Linked DNA regions of Endozoicomonas sp. GU-1. The protein of the gene in region 1 interacts with the protein of each later gene in a pairwise test. Links are inferred from orthologs where the notes say so. Each region holds a gene or a part of one and is shown on either strand. Other genes may lie near its edges. The genes, in order: clpA and O3276_RS00760.

Region 1 (16,585 bases):
GGCCGGGTTCTATTGTTGAAATAGATGTCAGTGCACTGACGTATCTTAAAAATCTTCTGCAGCAGGTGCAGGCTTTCCCGAACCGCTCCGCTACTGGGGTAAGGCCCAAAATACTGGCCTTTCTGTCGTTTACGTCCACGACAGGAGTCCATCCTGGGGAAATCATCATCACCGGAGATATAGATGTAGGGGTATGACTTGTCGTCCCTCAGCAAAATGTTGTAGGGTGGCTTTCTGTCTTTTATCAGGTTTTGCTCAAGCAGCAGCGCCTCAGTTTCAGTGTGGGTAATCGTCAGTTGAATATCAGCAATCTTGCTTACCAAAGCCATGGTTTTGGTGGTAAGACCCGTTGCCCGGAAGTAGCTTGAGAGACGATTTTTAAGATTTTTCGCTTTACCGATATAGAGTGTTTTGCCACTGTGATCACGCATATCATAGACCCCCGGACGGCTCGACACCTTTTCCAGAAATGATTTGTGATCAAACTTTTTGCTTTCTTCACTACCTGTCATGAACCACCAGACAACGGTTATCAAATCACCTGCTCATTATATCTTCACAGCGCGGTAGAAACGAATAAGCCTGCATTTTTCAGTACAGGTAACAGTATTTTCGGGCATCAGCACCGGGAGTAGCGGAAGGAACTCAACAAGAGGTTCATCAGAGCCTGTAAGGCAGCGTTCACTCTATGGTATCTACCAGGTCATGGCGAATAGCCAGGTGTGTCAGCTCGACATCACTGGTGATATTCAGCTTTTCAAACATCCGGTAGCGATAGCTATTCACCGTTTTGGGACTGAGGCATAACTTATCGGATATGGTCTGCACTTTCTCGCAATTAACAATCATAAGAGCTATTTGCATTTCGCGATGAGAGAGCTGATTGAAGGGTGACGCTCTGTCTGGCTCTATAGCTTTTAAAGCCATTTGCTGGGCAATTTCCGGGGAAATGTATTTCTTTCCGGTAAATACCGTGCGAATGGCCGTAACCATTTCGGTAATGTTTGAACTTTTGGTGACGTAACCTGAGGCACCGGCTTCAAGAAGCCTGGTGGGAAATGGGTCATCCATGCAGACGGTTACGGCAATAATTTTTGCATGAGGGTTGATCTGGCAGATTTTCCGGGTGGCTTCGAGCCCACCAATGCCGGGCATTCTGACATCCATTAAGGTAACATCCGGAGTGAGTTCCCGATAAAGGCTGATAGCATCTTCACCGCTGACAGCCTGGGCTACAATTTCAATACCCTCAACATCAGCTAGCATGCGAGAAATTCCAGTTCTCACCAAATCATGATCATCCGCAACCAGAACTCGTATCAAAATCTACTCCGGTATGTTTCTTATCGCTTTATTGTGAAAGATTATGCACAGAGTTGATGAGGCTTAAAACCCCGAGAGAAAAAAAGGCATAAAACCAGTAGAAAAATACCACTTTCAAAGAAAGTGGTATTTTTTTTAAAAGGCAGCTGCCCTATTGATCAGAGCTTGCCTTCAAGCTCCGGAATAGCTTCAAACAGGTCTGCTACCAGACTATAGTCTGCAACCTGGAATATAGGCGCTTCTTCATCTTTGTTGATAGCAACAATGACTTTACTGTCCTTCATTCCAGCCAGATGCTGAATGGCTCCGGAGATACCAACGGCGACGTACAGCTTGGGGGCAACAATCTTACCGGTTTGTCCCACCTGCATGTCATTGGGTACATAGCCTGCATCCACGGCAGCACGGGAAGCACCGACTGCGGCGCCAAGCTTGTCCGCTACTTTGTAGAGTAACTCAAAGTTCTCTCCATTACCCATGCCACGACCACCGGACACAATGATGTCCGCAGCCGCCAGCTCAGGACGGTCAGACTGAGCCAGCTCTTCGCTGACAAAGCTCGACACTCCCGCATCATGACTGCTGACAACAGTTTCTACACTGGCAGATCCACCTTCAGCAGAAACCGGGTCAAAACCTGTGTTCCGAACGGTAATAACCTTGATAGATGCACTGGACTGAACCGTGGCAATGGCATTACCAGCGTAGATCGGACGGGCAAAGGTATCTTCGCTTTCCACACGGATGATGTCGGATATCTGATCAACATCCAGCAAAGCCGCTACCCGTGGCATCATATTTCTGGCATCGGTTGAGGTGGATGCCAGTACGTGAGAGTAATCCTTGCCCAGTTCAGCAACCAGCAGACTGACATTTTCTGCCAGTCGGTTTTCCAGGGCAGCATTCTCAGCCAGCAAGACTTTTGATACACCCACTACGGCAGAGGCCTGCTCTGCAACTGGGCTACACCCGGACCCTGCAACCAGCAGGTGAATCTCTCCCCCGATTGCGGTGGCAGCTGCAACCGTGTTCAGAGTTCCCGCTCCGAGCGTGCTGTTATCATGATCAGCAACGACTAATATGGCCATTAGATCACCTTCGCCTCATTTTTTAATTTTTCTACCAGCTCATCCACGCTGGCCACCTTGATACCCGCCTGTCGTTCAGCCGGTGGTTCTACTTTGATCGTCGTTAAAGTAGACGACACTGCTACGCCGAGATCTTCTGGTGATTTGACATCCAGAGGCTTACGCTTGGCTTTCATAATGTTGGGCAGTGATGCGTAACGCGGCTCATTCAGACGCAAATCCGTGGTAATCACTGCGGGCAGCTTCAGGCTTAACGTCTGCAAACCACCGTCCACTTCACGGGTAACGTTAACGTTATCACCGTCAACATTGACCTCTGAGGCGTAGGTTGCCTGAGACATACCGGCAAGTGCCGCAAGCATCTGACCGGTCTGGCCATTGTCACTGTCGATGGATTGTTTACCCAGAAGAACAAGGTCAGGCTTTTCTTCATCCACAATGGCCTTAAGCAGTTTGGCAACTGCCAGGGAACCCAGGGGCTGATCAGTCTGAACCTGAATGCCTCGGTCTGCACCAAGAGCCAGCGCTGTTCGTATCTGCTCCTGGCACTCTTTGGCACCAAGGGATACGGCAACGATTTCTGTAGCGACACCTTTCTCTTTGAGTCTTACTGCTTCTTCAACAGCAATTTCACAGAAAGGGTTGATCGCCATTTTGACGTTGGTGAGATCGACGTCAGTGTTATCCGCCTTCACTCGAACCTTGACGTTATAGTCAATGACTCTTTTGACGGCTACTAATATTTTCATGAGTTCGCAGCCTTCCCTTCTCGTTATTGGCTTGGTCTTGAATTGTCGAGCAGATAACGAACAACCGGACAGACAAGTTTATTATCCTTCAGCAACCTGTGTTCACACATCTGCTGGAACGGAGTCTACCAGTACGTCAATAAGGGTTCAAACGTATGTTTCAATCAGTTCACTCAGATATTCTTATTTAAGACAGGTGTCTGTTACTATGCACCACCGGTAATACACCTGATTCTGCTGATTGCAGAATAGCTGTTGAGGACAAGATAGCAGTTGTTCAGCAGCCGGAACATTTCCGTGTGTAGGTATTAATAACTAATGACGTGTTGTCCATTCGGGGGAAACACTGAGTATAATGCCAAGCAATTTCAAACAGTTGTTTGAATACCGTTCTGAAAATAACACTCCGACAGGGAGGAAGCTCATCATGGAACGCGAATCCATGGCATTTGATGTCGTTATCGTGGGTGCAGGCCCTTCCGGCTTGTCAGCCGCCTGTCGGCTGATGCAATTGTCTCAGGAGCAGGACAAAGAACTCAGTGTCTGCGTTGTCGAGAAAGGCTCCGAAGTTGGCGCTCATATCATCTCGGGGGCCGTTTTTGAACCAACTGCGCTTAATGAGCTGTTTCCCAATTGGAAAGAGCTGGGTGCGCCGTTACATACCCCGGTTTCATCCGATGATATTTATGTACTTCGTTCTGAAGAAAAATCCATAAAAGTACCCAACCTGTTTGTGCCTAAAACCATGCACAATGAAGGGAATTACATCATCAGTCTCGGCAATCTCACCCGCTGGCTGGCGGAGCAGGCCGAGTCACTTGGGGTGGAAATTTTCCCGGGATTCGCCGCCCAGGAAGTGCTGTTTAACGACGATGGCAGTGTCAGGGGCATTGCCACCGGAGATATGGGGATTTCAGCTTCCGGTGACGAGAAAGACAGCTTTATGCCAGGTATGGAGCTGCACGCCAAATACACGCTCTTTTCCGAAGGATGCCGCGGGCATTTGGGCAAGCAACTTATCAGCCATTTTAAGCTGGATGAAGGGCGTGATCCTCAACATTACGGCATCGGCATTAAAGAGCTGTGGGATATCGCACCCGAGAAGCATCAACAGGGCCTGGTGGTTCATACTGCCGGCTGGCCACTGGCTGAAAGCGGGTCTACCGGTGGCGGATTCCTCTACCATCTGGAGAATAATCAGGTAGTACTGGGCCTTATTACTGATTTGGGCTATTCAAATCCGCATCTTAGCCCCTTTGAAGAGTTCCAGAGGTTCAAAAAGAGCCCTGTTATCAAACAATACCTGGAAGGTGGAAAACGGGTTTCCTATGGTGCAAGAGCACTGGCCAAAGGTGGGCCACAGTCATTACCTGAGATGACTTTTCCGGGCGGACTCTTGATTGGTTGTGACGCCGGAACCATGAATGGTGCCAAAATAAAAGGCTCCCATACCGCCATGAAGTCCGGCATGATTGCGGCAGAAGAAGTGTTCAAGTCGGTGAGTGCAGGCTCTGAGGGCGGCAATAAACTGGAATCCTTTGATGAGGCATTCAAAGCGTCCTGGCTTTATAAAGAACTGCATCAGCAGCGGAACTTCGGTCCGGCCATGCATAAATTTGGTAACATCTTTGGTGCCGCCTTTGCCTTTGCAGACCTCAATATTTTCAATGGCAAATTGCCATTCACCCTGCACGATACCACTGCGGATTACGCCCAGCTCAAGCCAGCGGCAGAGTCCAGCCCCATCAACTATCCAAAACCTGATGGTGTGATCACCTTTGACCGGTTGAGTTCAGTGTTCCTCTCGAATACCAATCACGAGGAAGATCAGCCTTGTCACCTGAAGCTTAAAGACGCAACCATTCCGCTTAAGCAAAACCTTCCGGCTTATAATGAGCCAGCACAAAGGTACTGCCCTGCCGGGGTTTATGAGATTGTGGTGGACGAGAATAGCGGAGAAAACCGGTTCCAGATCAACAGCCAGAACTGCGTTCACTGTAAAACCTGTGACATCAAGGATCCCGCTCAGAATATCACCTGGGTTGCCCCGGAAGGTGCTGGCGGGCCGAATTATCCAAACATGTGATCTTTCCTGCAATGAGGGTGGCTCAGCCACCCTCAACAACTCCAAGGGAATAGTCTTGCCCCTGACTGCGAATGCTTAACTCTATCCCCCCAGTCACCCGGGTTTCAACGGCCTCTGACACTAACTGGTAAAACACATTGCGATTTACCAATGCATCCAGTCGATCTCTAACCCGGATATAAGGCACAAATTCCCCGGTTTTTATACTTTTGATCATTTTCAGATTGTGTTCGTTGCTTAGCACTACCTCATCACCAACATTGGTGGTAAACAGGTATTCGGGTCCATTCCCACCATCCCGAACCTCTGCAGAAACCGCAACAAATGGCGCATCATCCACCTGGATTCTTACTTTTTCTACCGGAGTAACCAGGTAGTAATGGCCATCATCATCATGCCTGAGAACTGAAGCAAACAGCTTCACCATTGATTCCCTGCCAATGGGGGAGCCATTGTAGTGCCAACGGCCATCCCGACTGATGCGCATATCAATATCACCACAGAAAGGAGGGTTCCAACTGTGTACAGGAGGCAATCCTTTTTTCTCATTCAAAAACTGCAGATTTGCCACAATATTTTCCGGCTTTGATCCATTGTTCACAAAGCATACTCCCATGCTTGCTGGCTATTCAGCCCATTATTATGCCTTATTTGGTAATAACAGCTTTTTGATGTTTTTCAGGGTGCTTGCCATCAAGCAGATGAACTCATGAAAAAATGTCAATTTTATCTCAATTCATAATGTCAAGAATAACCAATGCTAACATAAAGAAATAAAGATTGGCTCAGGACTGGAGTATGGAACTCTTCAAAATGGTTGCGGGATGCCTTACAGACTGGCTAAGCCACAACGTTCAGGAAAGAACAAGCCCCCTGTGTGATTTTGAACGAGTCAGGCATGAAATTAAGCCCTGCGATGTTCTGTTGGTGGAAGGAAGATCCAGAGTCAGCCGGGTTATCAAGCAAACCACTCAAAGCCCCTGGTCCCATGCCATGCTTTATCTTGGCCGCCTCCATGACATTGAGGACGACAGAATTCGCCAGATTGTCAGTGAATCCTATGGCGGCTCCCCTGATGAACAACTGATTATTGAGAGTGAACTGGGAATCGGTACCGCCATCCAGCCCCTGAAAAACTATGAAGGGGAGCATTTGCGGATATGCCGACCTAAAGGTCTGAGCTACAGCGACAGCCAGAAAGTCATACACTACGCAACCAGCCGCCTGGGTATGGATTACAATGTCAGGCAGATTCTTGATCTTGCCCGGTTTTTCTTCCCCTACTCTTTCCTGCCCAGAAGACTTGGCTCCTCGTTATTTCAGCACTCTCCGGGCCAGGAAACAAAAACCGTCTGCTCAACAATGATTGCTGAAGCTTTTAGTTTTATCCACTTTCCCATCCTGCCCCTGGTTAAACACGATGGCGATGCCGGCGTACAACTCTTTCAACGAAATCCAAAGCTGTGCACGCCCCGTGACTTCGATTACTCCCCCTACTTTCAGATTATCAAGTATCCATTTCTCGATTACAGCCATCACGCAGATTATCGACTATTGCCCTGGCATGGTCAGCGGGTGCTGGAGGGTCGAGAAGCGGATTTTTATATGTCTTCCCAGCAAATTGAGCAGCTACAAAAAGAAAGCACTGTGGATCATGAGGTTTTGGGGGATGCCGCTCCCCCTCTCTCCCGATAAGAAAAACAGTGGTGAGAGCGACTCTGTTTCAACTCACTGACCACTCCAGGCGCATACTGCCATTTAATCATTTTCTGGTTTTTTGATGCATAACAAACGAAATGCCGTGCAAAGATCTTTAAGAGCCTCGTGGATCAAGAGCTGAAACATAAAAGGCAGCCAAAAAGAAACCCGCGCTTCTGGGGGAAGGAGACACGGGCTAAGACCATTAGGAGTGAAACATAGGTACACAATCCAAGTACCAAGGTCATTACTGACCTAGACTGACCTGATCGTAGGGGGAAGTCGATCAAACCAGCATCGTAAGTATGATTCAGAATCAAAATACGTCCATTGAAGATTAAGATCATTTTATAATATTAAGAGAAATTCAAAGAAATCAATAGCTCACGACTCTCATTCGCCATTTGGGCGTGTGATTTTAAGCAAGGAGAACCACTCTCAAAGCATGAGGACACAGGCACCGCTTCATGAACTGAGACGGAGCGGACTCTGGGCAAAATACCCAGAGCCAGGAGAATCAGGAAACGGGGGCATTCATCTGTTCATATAAAGTATCGCAACGCTGTGCCAATGCCCGATCAATAGCCAGCACGCCACTACCCTCATCGGATTGATGGGTTCCCCAGGCAATAATTACCTTGCCCCACTCAATAACAATTCGCGGATGGTGGACATGAGCTTCAGCTAGGCAGGCAATGGCGTTACAAAATGCCAAAGCTCGAGAGTATTTTTTAAAGCCGAAGGATTTTTCAATATGATCAATGTTGTCATACTGACAGGAAACCCAGTCATTCATACATGCACTCCTGTTATTGAATAAAAACCGAAATTCAGTCTAATTCAAATATAAGGGGATGGCATCAGAAATGCAGGTATGCAAATTGTCTGGTCATGCTGTGGAGAAAGTGCACAGACCCTGCGAGGCAGTCTATACCTGCAAGAAGCTTGCGGTGCCTTACCGGCAACAACCCAAAGCATGGGGTAAGCGGTTGCCGGATGCCTACTGAACTGCCAGGAGTCACCAGTAATCCAGGTTAGGAATTACGCCTTCTCAGTTTCTGCTTTAGCCTCTTCAGACTTCAGCTGCTCAAGCTCCTGAGTTGCGGTATTCAGCTGCTGGGTAAGCTGCTTTTGTTTGGTTTTCAGACCACTGTTTTCACCAGTAAGCGTGCGATTCTGTTCCTGAAGACGCTTGATCTGCTTCTTCATTCGATCAGGATTGCTGGCTCTCAGATCTTTCAGTTCATTTTCCATGTTTTTCAGCTGGGCAGCAGCTTTTTCAGCTTTCTTCTCGGCAGTTTCCAGGCGCGATTTAAGCTGGCTTACTTCCCGATTGTGTTGCTCTGTAATTTCAATAAGAGCTGCCAGGCGTTGCTGTTCAATGATATCCATTTCACTGCTTGTATCAATGCTTCCGCCCATGCTCAGGGTACCCATAGATTCGATTACCTCCGGGGAGTTTTATAAGATAGGAATTAATAAAAAGCTTCCACCAGCGCGAGAGTTACGCACTGAAGCGAGAGAAATATTAAGAAGATCTGAGTTATTCTTCATTAAGCGGCTGGTTAAAAGCAGAATATCAGTAGACTAGGTGGCGCAGTCTAATACATAAAAAGACATATGGAAAGGCTTATCTGAAAAATGAACAGACAACTTTGCCGGTTCAGGGAATTTTTTACCAAATTGCAGCCATACATGGCTAACTTGCAAATTCATGGGCTAAGCCCGGGTTATAGGGTATTCTGATGGAAGCAGTAATCCTGATACCGCACCAATGCACTCAACAGCTTGATAAAACAACACGTTAGACAATGCCTGAGACAATAACACTTTTGCCGGATCATGTTATCGGCTTTCCTCCCCTTGAGCATGCGCTTAAACAGCCGGACGGGCTTTTGGCTATTGGGGGCAATCTTGCGGTGGACACTTTGGTAATGGCTTACCAGCAAGGCATTTTTCCCTGGTTTAATGAGGGCGATCCTATTTTATGGTGGTCACCCTCCCCACGAATGGTGCTGAAACCGGGGGAGCTGTATTTATCCCGATCATTGCGCAAGCTGCTGCGAAAAGAGCTCTACCGGGTTACTTTTGATTACGACTTTGCAGCGGTTATAACGGCCTGCTCAAGTATCCGCAGGGACTCAGAAGGAACCTGGATTACCGATGAGATGATTGACGCCTACACAGCTTTGCATGATGCCGGGCATGCACACTCTGTTGAGGTCTGGCAAGAAGACAGGCTGGTTGGAGGGCTTTATGGGGTAGCTCAAGGGCGAATTTTTTTCGCGGAATCCATGTTCAGCCGAGAGAGCAATACTTCCAAAATTGCCATGGCAGCCCTTTCTGAACAACTTTTAACCTGGCAGTTTGAGCTGATTGATTGTCAGGTCTATTCAGACCATTTGGACTCTCTTGGGGCAAAATTGATTTCAAGATCCAGATTTGTAGATTATTTGGACCGCTATTGCTCACAGGCACCTTCCTGTTCAGACTGGAAACAGGAATGGCAATGGAATGACCTTCGATAATGAGCCAGTACAAAAATATCAAATTTTATGCCACACAACCCCATGAATGCAGCTACCTGCCTGAGGAGCAGGCAACCACACTATTTATGGATCCGGAAATTCCGCTGAACAAAGAGTTGTGCAGTGATCTTGCCGACGTTGGATTTCGACGAAGTGGCCAGCATATTTACCGCCCACACTGTCACCGCTGCAGGGCCTGCATACCGGCAAGAATCCCCGTAGATGCCTTTCAAATGAGAAGAACGCAGCGAAAGACCTGGAATCGCAACTCTGCACTCAGGGTTGCCAAGGTATCTGCAGACTTTCAGGATGAGCATTATCTGCTCTATGAAAAGTATATCAATCAATGCCACCAGGATGGTGATATGTATCCTGCAACGATTGAACAGTACACCTCTTTTCTGGTTGAAAGCACCGAATTTACCGCATTTTATGAGTTTCGTCTGGACGGACAACTGCTTGCAGTATCGGTGGTGGATCATTTACGCAGCAGTCTTTCCGCAATTTACACCTTCTACGATCCGGATTGCTCACAACGCAGCCTTGGTCGATATTGTATTTTATGGCTTATCGATCATGCCAGAAAACTCGGGCTACCCTATCTCCATCTGGGTTATTGGATCCGGAAATGCCAGAAAATGAATTACAAAATCGAATACCGCCCCGTGGAGCTTTATGTCAGTCAGGAATGGCGACAATTGAAATAATACGACTGACAGTAAAGGGTGCTTTGCTTTACCAATTGTTTTCAGGCAGAATGCCCAACAAATTTAACCAAGCCGTACCAACCCCTTTGAGGTAGTTATTTAATGGCAAAAGAAGAGAGTCTGGAAATGGAGGGTGTCGTTATTGACACCCTTCCTAATACGATGTTTCGTGTAGAACTGGAAAATGGCCATGTTGTTACCGCGCACATCTCCGGAAAAATGCGCAAGAACTACATCCGCATTCTGACTGGTGACCGGGTGAAGGTAGAGCTGACGCCATACGACCTGACGAAAGGCCGTATCACTTACCGTTCTCGCTAACAGCGGTGCTCACCCCTGAGCACCTACCCGCTGTCTTCTAACCTGCCCCACCATCAATTGCCTCCAGATCGGAAGCACGGCTTTTCGCTGCCTCAAACTTGAGGTACAACTCTCCCTTGCGAACAGTTACTTTTACATTACCACCATGCTCGGCAAGCTTTCCGAACAGAATCTGTTCTGCCATGGGCTTTTTCAAGTGCTCCTGAATAACCCGCCCCATAGGCCTTGCACCCATCTGGCGATCAAAACCTTTCTCCGCCAGCCAGCTGCGAGCCTTGTCATCAACATCCAGCTGCACGCGCTTCTCATCCAGCTGAGCCTGAAGTTCAGTGAGGAATTTATCAACCACATGCTTGATAATGTCATCATTGAGTGAGGCAAAGGGAATAATGGCGTCCAGACGATTTCTGAATTCCGGCGTAAAGGTTTTCTTAATGGCCTCATTACCGTCAGTGGTATGATCCTGTTCAAGAAAGCCCATGGAGCTTCTGGTCATGTTTTCAGCACCGGCATTGGTGGTCATGATCAGAATCACATTTCTGAAATCAGCCTTACGACCATTGTTATCCGTCAGGGTGCCATGATCCATAACCTGCAGTAACAGGTTAAACACATCGGAGTGGCCTTTCTCTATTTCATCGAGCAACAGCACACAGTGCGGCGTTTTATTGATGGCCTCAGTTAACAGACCGCCCTGGTCAAACCCGACATAACCCGGGGGTGCCCCTATAAGGCGTGAGACAGTGTGGGCTTCCATATACTCAGACATATCAAAGCGCACGAGCTCAATACCCAGGGCCTTTGCCAGCTGGCGACAAACTTCTGTTTTGCCGACACCGGTTGGTCCGGAAAACAGGAAAGAGCCAACGGGTTTTTCAGGTGCCTTGAGGCCTGCTCTTGAAAGCTTGATAGCCGTGGATAATGAAGTGATCGCCTCGTCCTGTCCGAACACCACCATTTTCAGATTGCGCTCAAGTTTACCGAGCAATTCCTTGTCAGAGGAAGAGACAGACTTTGGCGGAATCCTGGCCATCTTGGCGACAATCCTTTCCACATCATCGACATCAATAACTTTTTTCCGTTCGGACTCAGGCTGAAGCCGCTGATACGCCCCTGCTTCATCAATAACATCAATGGCTTTATCGGGCATATGACGATCATTAATGTAGCGGTCTGCCAGTTCGGCCGCCGCTTTCAGGGCTTCATCCTGATACTTGATAGCATGATGCTCTTCGAATTTCTTCTTCAGTCCAAGCAGTATCTGGAAGGTGTCTTCAACATTGGGTTCGACAATATCTACTTTCTGGAATCTTCTTGCCAGTGCCCGATCTTTTTCAAAGATCCCGCGAAACTCCTGAAATGTGGTAGAACCGATACAGCGCAGCTCGCCGGAAGTCAGCATTGGCTTCAGAAGGTTTGAGGCATCCATCACTCCACCAGATGCTGCACCTGCACCAATGATGGTATGAATTTCATCGATAAAGAGAATCGCATGATCCAGTTTCTTAAGTTCACTCAGTAACTGCTTGAAACGCTTTTCAAAATCACCGCGATACTTGGTCCCGGCCAGAAGCGAACCCAGGTCGAGTGAGTAAACAACAGCCTTGGATAAAACCTCAGGCACGTCACCATCAACGATCCGACGGGCCAGGCCTTCAGCAATGGCCGTTTTCCCTACCCCGGCCTCGCCAACCAGCAAAGGGTTGTTTTTCCGGCGACGGGTAAGAATCTGGCAGACCCGCTCCACTTCTTCAGCCCGACCAACCAGGGGATCAATTCTGCCAAGACGCGCCTGATCATTCAGATCAGTGGCATACAGTTTGAGGGGGTTCTTGCTGCTGCCACCACTGCTGCTCTCCGGCTCCATATCATCGGACAGGTCGTGACCAAGCTCTTCGAGCTCCTGCCCCGGCGTCTTGGATATTCCGTGGGCAATAAAATTAACAACATCTATGCGGGCCACATCCTGCTGCTTCAGGAAGTAGACAGCCTGACTTTCCTGCTCACTGAAAATAGCGACCAGTACATTGGCACCGGTCACTTCCTTTTTACCGGAGCTTTGCACATGAAAAACAGCACGCTGCAGTACTCGCTGAAAGCCAAGTGTTGGCTGCGTTTCACGCTCATGGTCATCGTCGGGGATTAATGGGGTCGTTGAGCTGACAAACTCAGTGAGGTCCTGGCGAAGTTTATGAAGATCAATTCCGCAGGAAACCAGGACTCTGGCTGCGGATTCATTATCAAGCAAAGCAAGTAAAAGATGCTCAACTGTCATGAATTCATGACGATTATCGCGGGCGTCTTTAAATGCATTATTCAGTGTTGCTTCGAGGTCTTTGTTAAGCATATGGTGTAACCTTGAAAACGCTAATCGGCCTTTTCTGTCTTGCACAGCAGGGGATGGTCGTTTTCTCTGGAATATTCATTAACCTGCTGAGCCTTGGTTTCCGCGACATCCTTGCTGTATACACCACAAACGGCTTTTCCCTGGGTATGTACCATCAGCATAATTTGAGTCGCCTTCCCTTCTGGCATACTGAAAAACTTCTCCAGTACCTCAACAACAAAATCCATTGGTGTAAAATCATCATTCAGGAGCAAGACCTGATACATGGGAGGGGGAGCCAGTCTGGTTTTTTCCGGAACGACTGCAACGCTCAGATCACCTTCCTGTTCCTCTCCCTCTTTTTGCAAGCTTAGACGAAACAGTTCGAGATTACTCATGGTTTTATGACTGCCAACCTTCGATTTGTAACTTAACTGTCTGGTAACCAACAGCACACTCATGGCACCGCAAGTATTTACTACTGCCAATCATAAAAGCTAATCATAAAAACAACGAGCACAAAATACTGATCGGCACGGTTTACAGACATTTGATGACAGAAGATAAATTAGTGCACACCTACTAAGAAATTGACAAATTTGCCAGGATTTCTCTTCTCATTCTAAAGATACTGGAGCAAATCACAATGACCGACTTTCGAAAATTGATCGGGCGACTCACAACAACAGGAGATAAACGTGGAAAGTACAATAAAAAAAGGGGGGATAAAATATTAAAGCCGGAAATGAATTTCCGGCTTTAACTGATGAAAAGTTAACTGAAAATTTACATGTGGTTAATTATTTCATCGGCAAACTCAGAGCACTTGACCAACGTTGCACCCTCCATCAGTCGCTCAAAATCATAGGTAACGGTCTTGGCACCGATAGCACCATCCATACCCTTGATAATGAGATCTGCCGCCTCATTCCAGCCCAGGTGACGAAGCATCATTTCAGCAGAAAGAATGACGGAACCCGGGTTTACCTTATCCTGGCCTGCATACTTTGGAGCAGTACCATGAGTAGCTTCAAAGACGGCCGTTGGCGCACCGATATTGGCACCAGGAGCAATACCGATACCACCAACCTGGGCGGCAAGCGCATCAGAAATGTAGTCGCCATTCAGGTTCAGGGTGGCAATGACATCATACTCTGCCGGGCGCAGGAGAATCTGTTGCAGGAAAGCGTCAGCGATCACATCCTTGATAACAATATCTTCACCGGTATTCGGGTTTTTGACAGTATGCCATGGACCACCATCCAGAGGCTGGCCGCCGAAGTATTCAACAGCTGTCTGATAACCCCAATCCTTGAAGGCACCTTCCGTAAACTTCATGATATTACCCTTGTGAACCAGGGTAACGGATTTACGGTTGTTATCGATGGCAAACTGAATCGCCTGCTTCACCAGACGCTCGGTGCCCTCTTTTGAAACAGGCTTGACCCCAATACCACAATCTTGCTCAAACCGGATTTTGGTAACGCCCATGTCATTACGCAGGAAGTTGATCAGCTTTTCGGCTTCAGCACTGCCAGCCTGCCACTCGATACCTGCATAGATATCTTCCGAGTTTTCACGGAAGATCACCATATCCGTTTTTTCCGGCTCTTTTACCGGGCTTGGCACACCCTTGAACCAGCGCACAGGACGAATGCAGGCGAACAGATCCAACTCCTGACGAAGAGCCACGTTCAGCGAGCGAATACCACCACCAACCGGCGTTGTCAGTGGGCCTTTAATGCTGACAACATACTCTTTGAGAGCCTCAAGTGTTTCTTCCGGAAGCCAGGTATTATCGTCGTAAACCTGAGTAGCCTTCTCACCGCAGAAAACTTCCATCCACTCAATTTTGCGCTGCCCTTTGTAGGCATTCTTCACAGCAGCATCAACAACTTTCAGCATCGCTGGTGAAACGTCAGCACCAATACCGTCACCTTCAATATAAGGAATGACAGGGGTATCGGGAACATTCAGGGAGAGGTCCTCGTTGACAGTGATTTTGTCACCGTTGGCAGGCACCTTGATCTTTTGGTATCCCATTATCAACTCCGTTCTCTAATCATCGGTTTAGCCAGATCAAAGACTGGTTCAACGCTTCTTGTCGTTATTTAAAGCATGCAGCCATATCCAACAGCAGTGTCAGCAGGATAAAAGCACTGCTGACAACGGCAAGCTGACCGCACAAAAACGCGTATACCATATACCATCCTTAGCCAGGAATAAACGAAGTTTTGTTATAAAAGCGAAACCGCCATCTGCATTTACCACTATAAATTTCCATCGGTATGGCGCTTATTTAGCGGGAAAGGTAAAATGGTCAGCTATTTTTTGACAGGTGGCAGTATACCCCAGTGATAAAGCATCCTTCCCAAACCAAAGTGATTGTTGGCATGTCCGGCGGTGTTGACTCGTCCGTATCCGCTTTGCTTCTGCAACAGCAGGGCTACCAGGTGGAAGGACTTTTTATGAAGAACTGGGAGGAAGATGACGGGTCTGAATACTGCACCGCAATGACCGATCTGGCCGATGCCCAGGCCGTCTGTGACAAACTTGGCATTCATTTACATAAAGCCAATTTTGCCGCTGAATACTGGGACAATGTTTTCGAACATTTTCTCCATGAATACAAAAACGGCAGAACTCCGAATCCGGATATCCTGTGCAATAAAGAGATCAAGTTCAAAGCCTTTTTGGATTACGCATTCACCCTCGGCAGCGATTACATAGCGATGGGGCATTACTGCCGTCGTGTGGATCGTGATGGCCATAGCTATCTGGTGAAAGGGGTTGATAACAGTAAAGATCAAACCTACTTCCTCCATGCGGTCAGCGAACAACAGATTGCCCGCACTCTCTTTCCGGTCGGTGACCTGGAAAAAACTGAAGTTCGACGCATTGCCGAAGAACACGGTCTGATTACCCATAACAAAAAGGACAGCACCGGCATCTGCTTCATCGGCGAGCGCCGATTCAAGGACTTTTTGCAGCAGTACCTGCCAGCACAACCCGGCGTTATTGAAACGGAAGATGGCAAGGTGATTGGTGAACACTCGGGCTTGATGTACCACACCATTGGCCAGAGACAGGGACTGGGGATCGGCGGACTGAAAAATGCCGATGAAGCGCCCTGGTATGTACTTGATAAAGACCTTGAAAGAAATGTACTGATCGCTGGCCAGGGCAAGGATCACCCCCTGCTCTTCTCAGATAGCCTGACCTGCTCGCACATCGACTGGGTCTCAGGAAAAGCGCCACAGATGCCCTGTCAGCTCAAGGCAAAAGTGCGTTATCGCCAGCAGGATCAGGGTTGCACGCTTACCCGGGAAGCCAGCGGTGATTACCGGGTTATCTTTGATCAGCCGCAACGGGCAGTCACTCCGGGCCAGTCGGTGGTCTTTTATGATGACCTTTATGGTGAGAATGTATGCCTTGGCGGCGGTGTTATTGAAACACGAACACAAGCGTCAGCTTGACCTTCACGAAACTGAAAATCTTATCAACGACAACGGAAATCCCAGAGAAGAAGATTGGTGCGATATTCGACAAAGGATCAGGCGGCGGCATTATCTGGCGTGTTCCAGGCCGCAGAGTTGGTAGACAAGCTGGCCAGGACCGGGCAATGGAGTGAAGCGGCTCTGACCCCATCCATCCACAGTATTTTTGTCACCTCACCGGATGATGTTTCCCAGGTTTACGGTGGTTTCGATGGTCTGTCCATGGGGCGAAAAACCCTGGAGTCCGTGTTAAGCAGGGACA
Region 2 (5,185 bases), 730 kb from region 1 along the record:
TCTTTTGCCCAGGACTCAGTGGTGAAATCACTGGCCAGGTCTGCGCAGTGAAAACTTACATTACTCAAACCATTCAGACCGGCATTTCTTGACGCCTGGGCAACTGAACCCGGTGAACCCTCAACCCCCGTCACATGGCCTGACTTTTTCGCCAGTGGCAGAGAGAAATTACCCAGGCCACAGAACAGGTCAAGCACTTTATCGGATGCCTTCGGAGCAAGCCACTGGATAGCCTGCTCAACCATCGCCTGATTAATCACCCGGTTGACCTGGGTAAAGTCCTGTGGCCGGAAGTACAGCTGCACCCCCGGTTCAGGCAGCGAGTAATGCAATGCAACGGCGGCATCGTCGTCAGATCTGGCAGGATATAAAAGCCGGATGTTCTCCGGACTATCCTGCAGGTACAGCAACAGCTGATGGGCAGAAGCAAACGCTGTCAACAGGGTTTGGTCTTCCTGAGACAGAGGACGAATATGACGCAGCAGTAACCCGCGCCCCTGCTCTGCCAGAAAGCACTCCACGTGGGAAATGGCTTCCCGGCCGGTTAACGTTGGCAAAAATGACTTCAGCAGTACGGGCATATCCTGCAAAGGCTCTGCCAGTATGGGGCATTCATTAATGTCACAGATGGCATTACTGCCCTTTTCCCGAAAACCAAGGCTCAGTCTGCCTTTACGCCAGCGGATGGCAAAACGGCAACGATGACGATAGCCGTAGGGGGGAGAAACCAGTGGTTCTTCAATGTGCTCAGGCACAACCCGGGCAAATCGCCTTAACTGATCGAGAACGATGTACTGCTTGCTGTCAAGCTGCCCTTCGTGGGACCAGTACTGCAGGCTGCAGCCTCCGCACTGACGAAAATGGGCGCAGGCAGGCTCACGGCGCTCGGGTGATGCCGACAGCACTTCTGTGACACGGGCATTGATAAAACGACGTTTGTCTTCCAGAACCCGGACACGAACGGTTTCGCCCGGCAGTGCACCGTCAATAAAGAGGGTCTTCCCATGGTAGCGGGCAATCCCGCGACCATCATGGGAAAGCCCGTCAATACGCACATCCTCATGAATAATAACAGGGGTTGAGGCAGCACGTTTAAAGCGCATAGAGTACTTCCAACATTCTCTTGAAACCATGGCCCATGGCCGTTTAAAAGCGCAATGTTACCTTGGATATCGAGCACAACAAACCCGGATTCATACCTGCATACATGGAAATTCAATCATGGCCCGAGAAACCGTTGAACGGTTTTCCTATGGCAGAAATACGCCCGTGGAAAGATAACGATCACCACGGTCACAGATAATCGCCACAATGGTGGCATGCGCTACGCTTTTTGACAGTCTCAGGGCAGCAGCAACGGCTCCCCCTGAAGAAACACCGCAGAATATGCCTTCTTCCCGGGCCAGCCGCCTCATGCATTCTTCAGCTTCTGTCTGACCAATATCCATCACCTCATCAACGGCGGAACGGTGAAAAATCGCAGGCAGGTATTCGGGACTCCAACGACGGATGCCTGGTATCTGAGCTCCCTGTTCCGGTTGCAGGCCAACGATCTGAATGGCAGGATTCTTCGCTTTCAGATAACGGGAGGTTCCCATTATCGTCCCGGTAGTGCCCATGGAACTGATAAAATGCGTGACCGTACCCTGAGTCTGCTGCCAGATTTCAGGCCCGGTGGTCCCGTAATGCGCCAGGGGATTATCCGGATTGGCAAACTGGTTAAGTACTTTGCCCAGGCCCTGTTGCTGCATTTCCAACGCTTTATCCCGGGCACCCTCCATGCCATTGCTGACCAGAATCAGTTCTGCTCCATAAGCACTCATTGCTGCACGACGCTCGGCGCTCATATTGTCCGGCATAATAAGGATCATCCGGTAACCGCGGACGGCCGCTGCCATGGCGAGCGCTATACCGGTATTGCCACTGGTGGCTTCAATTAATGTGTCCCCCGGGCTGATGGCATTGCGGCGTTCCGCCTCGGCGATCATGGACAGGGCTGGTCGGTCTTTCACGGAACCGGCCGGATTTTGTCCTTCCAGTTTCAGTAGTATGGTATTTGAACTCTTCCCCTGCATACGCTGCAGACGAACCAGCGGGGTGTTGCCAATAATCGACTCTATTGTCGGATATTCCATGGACATATAACTTACGTAGACTTTATTATTCCGGCAATAATACAGAACAAAAGCCAAACAGGGAAAGGCAGTACCATGAAACAGCACCTTACGGCATTCCGCCAACGGATTCTTCTGCTCGCTTTTCTTCCGGGCATTGTTGTTTCCCTGCTGATGGGCGGTGTCTATCTGGTTAAGCGGTATCAGGAACTGGACAACCAGCTCATGGCCAAGGCATTGACTCAGTCTGAACGGCAGGCAGCCGCTGCCTCACTGCTGCTGGATAACACCCGACATGAAGAACTGCAAACCCTGATCAGCATGCTGCTGGATGACAGGGATATTCGTGCGGTAAGCATGATCGATGCGCAAGGCAAGGAGATTCTTCATGCAGGCCCAAAGCTCACGGCCACCGAAAACTTATCCTCGCTGTTGGAATCAGGCCAGAGCTGGTTCCGGAACGATCAGGTCATCCAGGTTGCCGATCCAATCATCAGTCCGGATACGACCAAAATTACTGGCTGGCTGATTACCGATTACGCCTACGCAGAAACTCATCTGACCCAATTTCGCTCTCTGGCGTTCAGCATTATTGTTGTTTCTATGGGGTTATTGGTGGCATTGATCACTAGCCTGAAGCTGGGCCACGGTGTTACCCGCCCCCTGGACCGTATGGCAAGGGTCATTGATCGTATCAAGGATGGCTTCTTCGATACCCGACTGCCGGACAATCCGGGCAGCCTGATGTATGAACTGGAATCGTCTATCAACGTTATGCTCAATGGCCTGCAGAGCAAACATCAGAAGATGACCAGTCATATTGCCCAGTACAACGATGAATTGCAGGAAACACTGGAAACCATTGAAATTCAAAATGTTGAGCTGGATCTCGCCAGAAAGGAAGCACTTGAAGCAAGCAGAAGCAAGAGCGAATTTCTGGCCAATATGAGCCACGAAATCAGAACACCGCTGAATGGCATTATTGGCTTTTCCAACCTAATGCTGAGTTCAAGGCTCACACCGCAACAATACGACTATGTCAGTACCATTGAGAAATCCTCTCAGGGACTGCTGACGATGTTGAATGACATTCTTGATTTTTCCCGTATGGAAGCCGGTAAGCTGGTGCTGGATCCCCAACCCGTCTGCCTACGGGAGATCGTTGAGGATGTTATGACGTTTATGGCACCTGCCGCCTATGGTAAATCGTTGGAAATTGTCCACTTTATCTACGACGATGTTCCTGAACATATCATCATTGATGGACTGCGGTTTAAGCAGATCCTCACCAACCTGATCAGCAACGCCATTAAATTCACCAGTTATGGTTCCGTTGCTGTGCGAGTGATGCTGGATCAGGAAGGCAAACCTGATCAGCAAGAAAGTAATGCCCCCCTGCCCCTGAGAGTTTCAGTGGCGGATACCGGCATTGGCCTTACCCGGGAGCAACATCACAAACTGTTCCAGGCTTTTGCCCAGGCAGACTCCAGCAGAACACGCAAGGCTGAGGGAACCGGGCTTGGCCTGTCGATTTGCAAAAACCTGGTTGAGCAAATGGGTGGCGAAATTGGCCTTGAGTCCGATCTGGGGCAAGGAGCAACCTTCTGGTTTACCTTTAAAACAACCCAGAATAACCAAAATGGTGAACCAGCTGTTGCTGATGGTTGTGAGCAGGAAGACCTGGTACCGACACCGCTGCACGGCCAGAAAGTACTGCTTATCGAACCCCATGAGCTGACCCGGCTATCTATTTTTCACTTACTGGATAAACTGGGCGCAACTATCACCGCAGCAGCCAGCATCCGACAGGGAATGTCAGCAAACAAGACACATGTCTCCTACGACTATGTTTTCATCAACCCTGATAATATTGAACCGGTTCAGGGAATCACGCAGTTAACAGCCTCCTATAGCAATGCCAACATTATTGTACTCAGTTCAGCAGGAATAACAGGTGCTATGGACCCTGCTCTTCCTGACGGTACTGATACGCTTCTGAAGCCCGTTGGACTGAACCGGCTGAAAGCACTGCTGACCCGTATAAACGGGAATCATGAAGACAAAAAAATTCAACAACAGATCAACAAATCCCTGAGTATTCTGGTCGTTGATGACAACCCGGTAAACCTGAAATTGCTGAAAACCATTCTTGGCAACCTGGAGCAAGATTTGCAAACCGCAGAAAATGGTTTTGATGCCATTGAACTGTGCAGGCAGTTCACTTTCGACATTATTTTCATGGATGTTCATATGCCGGTCATTGATGGACTCGAAGCCACAAAACGAATTCGCAGTGAAATCCCGAACCACCAGCGCACCCCAATTATTGCAGTAACTGCCCATGCGCTGCCCGAGGAGAAAAAGGTGCTGCTGCAAAGTGGCTTTGATGACTACCTGAGTAAACCGGTTAGTGAAAAACACGTCATCAGCATGATCAATCAGTGGGCAAAGAACCCTACCGAGACAATAGAGCATAGAGAATATTTTCCACCATCAAAGCCCGACATCTATCCGGCAATAGATCAATCGGAAAGTCCTGTGGATATCAACCTGGCGACGCAACTGGCTGCCGGAAACCGGGAACTGGCTCAGGAGATGCTAGTGATGATGAAAGAGGGACTTGATGACGATCTTGTAACTCTCAGAGATGGCTGGACTGCCAATAATTATTCGGCTGTACTGGAACGGGTACACCGATTACACGGTGCCTGTCGTTATTGTGGAGTGCCGGAACTGGAGCGTATTTGCAACCGGCTGGAAACACGACTGAAGAAATACAACACCCTGGCCCATAATCAAGTCACCGAAGACTTTCAATTATTGCTTCAGTCCATCACCCGTCTCAATCAGTGGGAAATGGAGAGTCTGTAAACGGCTGAGGAAGTATGATATCACGTTCAAAACCGTTTATGAGGGTGGTGAGTCTGCGATGAGCAAGAGAGCTGATTCAGCTCTCCAGTACTACAAAGGCAATCGCATTATCCTGCTCATCAGAAAGACTGAGGTGAAGCCGCTTAACCCCTCTTTGCTGCTGCAATTCAAGACCATAATCAGATAAAAACAACTCAGGT

Evidence for each region.
Region 2: the proteins of clpA (region 1) and O3276_RS00760 interact in binary tests that used the Escherichia coli proteins (3 or more experiments, as listed by UniProt). The link is inferred for Endozoicomonas sp. GU-1 from one-to-one orthologs.

Annotation. Positions count from the first base shown.
Region 1 is NZ_CP114771.1:875,031-891,615, forward strand. What follows is about bases 10,193-13,241. They hold clpA (ATP-dependent Clp protease ATP-binding subunit ClpA), read right to left. Parts: upstream 12,848-13,241; coding sequence 10,538-12,847; downstream 10,193-10,537. Other genes in these bases: infA (translation initiation factor IF-1), read left to right, coding at 10,282-10,500; clpS (ATP-dependent Clp protease adapter ClpS), read right to left, coding at 12,868-13,224. In the rest of the region: excinuclease ABC subunit UvrC, read right to left, coding at 1-512; uvrY (UvrY/SirA/GacA family response regulator transcription factor), read right to left, coding at 682-1,323; O3276_RS03365 (electron transfer flavoprotein subunit alpha/FixB family protein), read right to left, coding at 1,482-2,411; O3276_RS03370 (electron transfer flavoprotein subunit beta/FixA family protein), read right to left, coding at 2,411-3,160; O3276_RS03375 (electron transfer flavoprotein-ubiquinone oxidoreductase), read left to right, coding at 3,588-5,246; O3276_RS03380 (DUF1285 domain-containing protein), read right to left, coding at 5,269-5,847; O3276_RS03385 (YiiX/YebB-like N1pC/P60 family cysteine hydrolase), read left to right, coding at 6,045-6,941; O3276_RS03390 (4a-hydroxytetrahydrobiopterin dehydratase), read right to left, coding at 7,462-7,740; O3276_RS03395 (hypothetical protein), read left to right, coding at 7,826-7,951; O3276_RS03400 (hypothetical protein), read right to left, coding at 7,986-8,381; aat (leucyl/phenylalanyl-tRNA--protein transferase), read left to right, coding at 8,756-9,472; O3276_RS03410 (arginyltransferase), read left to right, coding at 9,472-10,179; icd (NADP-dependent isocitrate dehydrogenase), read right to left, coding at 13,613-14,869; tRNA 2-thiouridine(34) synthase MnmA, read left to right, coding at 15,184-16,302; high frequency lysogenization protein HflD, read left to right, coding at 16,360-16,585. UniProt on the Escherichia coli protein: ATP-dependent specificity component of the ClpAP protease. It directs the protease to specific substrates. It has unfoldase activity. The primary function of the ClpA-ClpP complex appears to be the degradation of unfolded or abnormal proteins.
Region 2 is NZ_CP114771.1:154,782-159,966, reverse strand. What follows is about bases 1,837-5,185. They hold O3276_RS00760 (response regulator), read left to right. Parts: upstream 1,837-2,210; coding sequence 2,211-4,985; downstream 4,986-5,185. Other genes in these bases: acpS (holo-ACP synthase), read right to left, coding at 5,062-5,185; cysM (cysteine synthase CysM), read right to left, coding at 1,837-2,135. Outside these bases: 23S rRNA (uracil(1939)-C(5))-methyltransferase RlmD, read right to left, coding at 1-1,103; more of cysM, read right to left, coding at 1,251-1,836. UniProt on the Escherichia coli protein: Member of the two-component regulatory system UvrY/BarA involved in the regulation of carbon metabolism via the CsrA/CsrB regulatory system. Phosphorylates UvrY, probably via a four-step phosphorelay.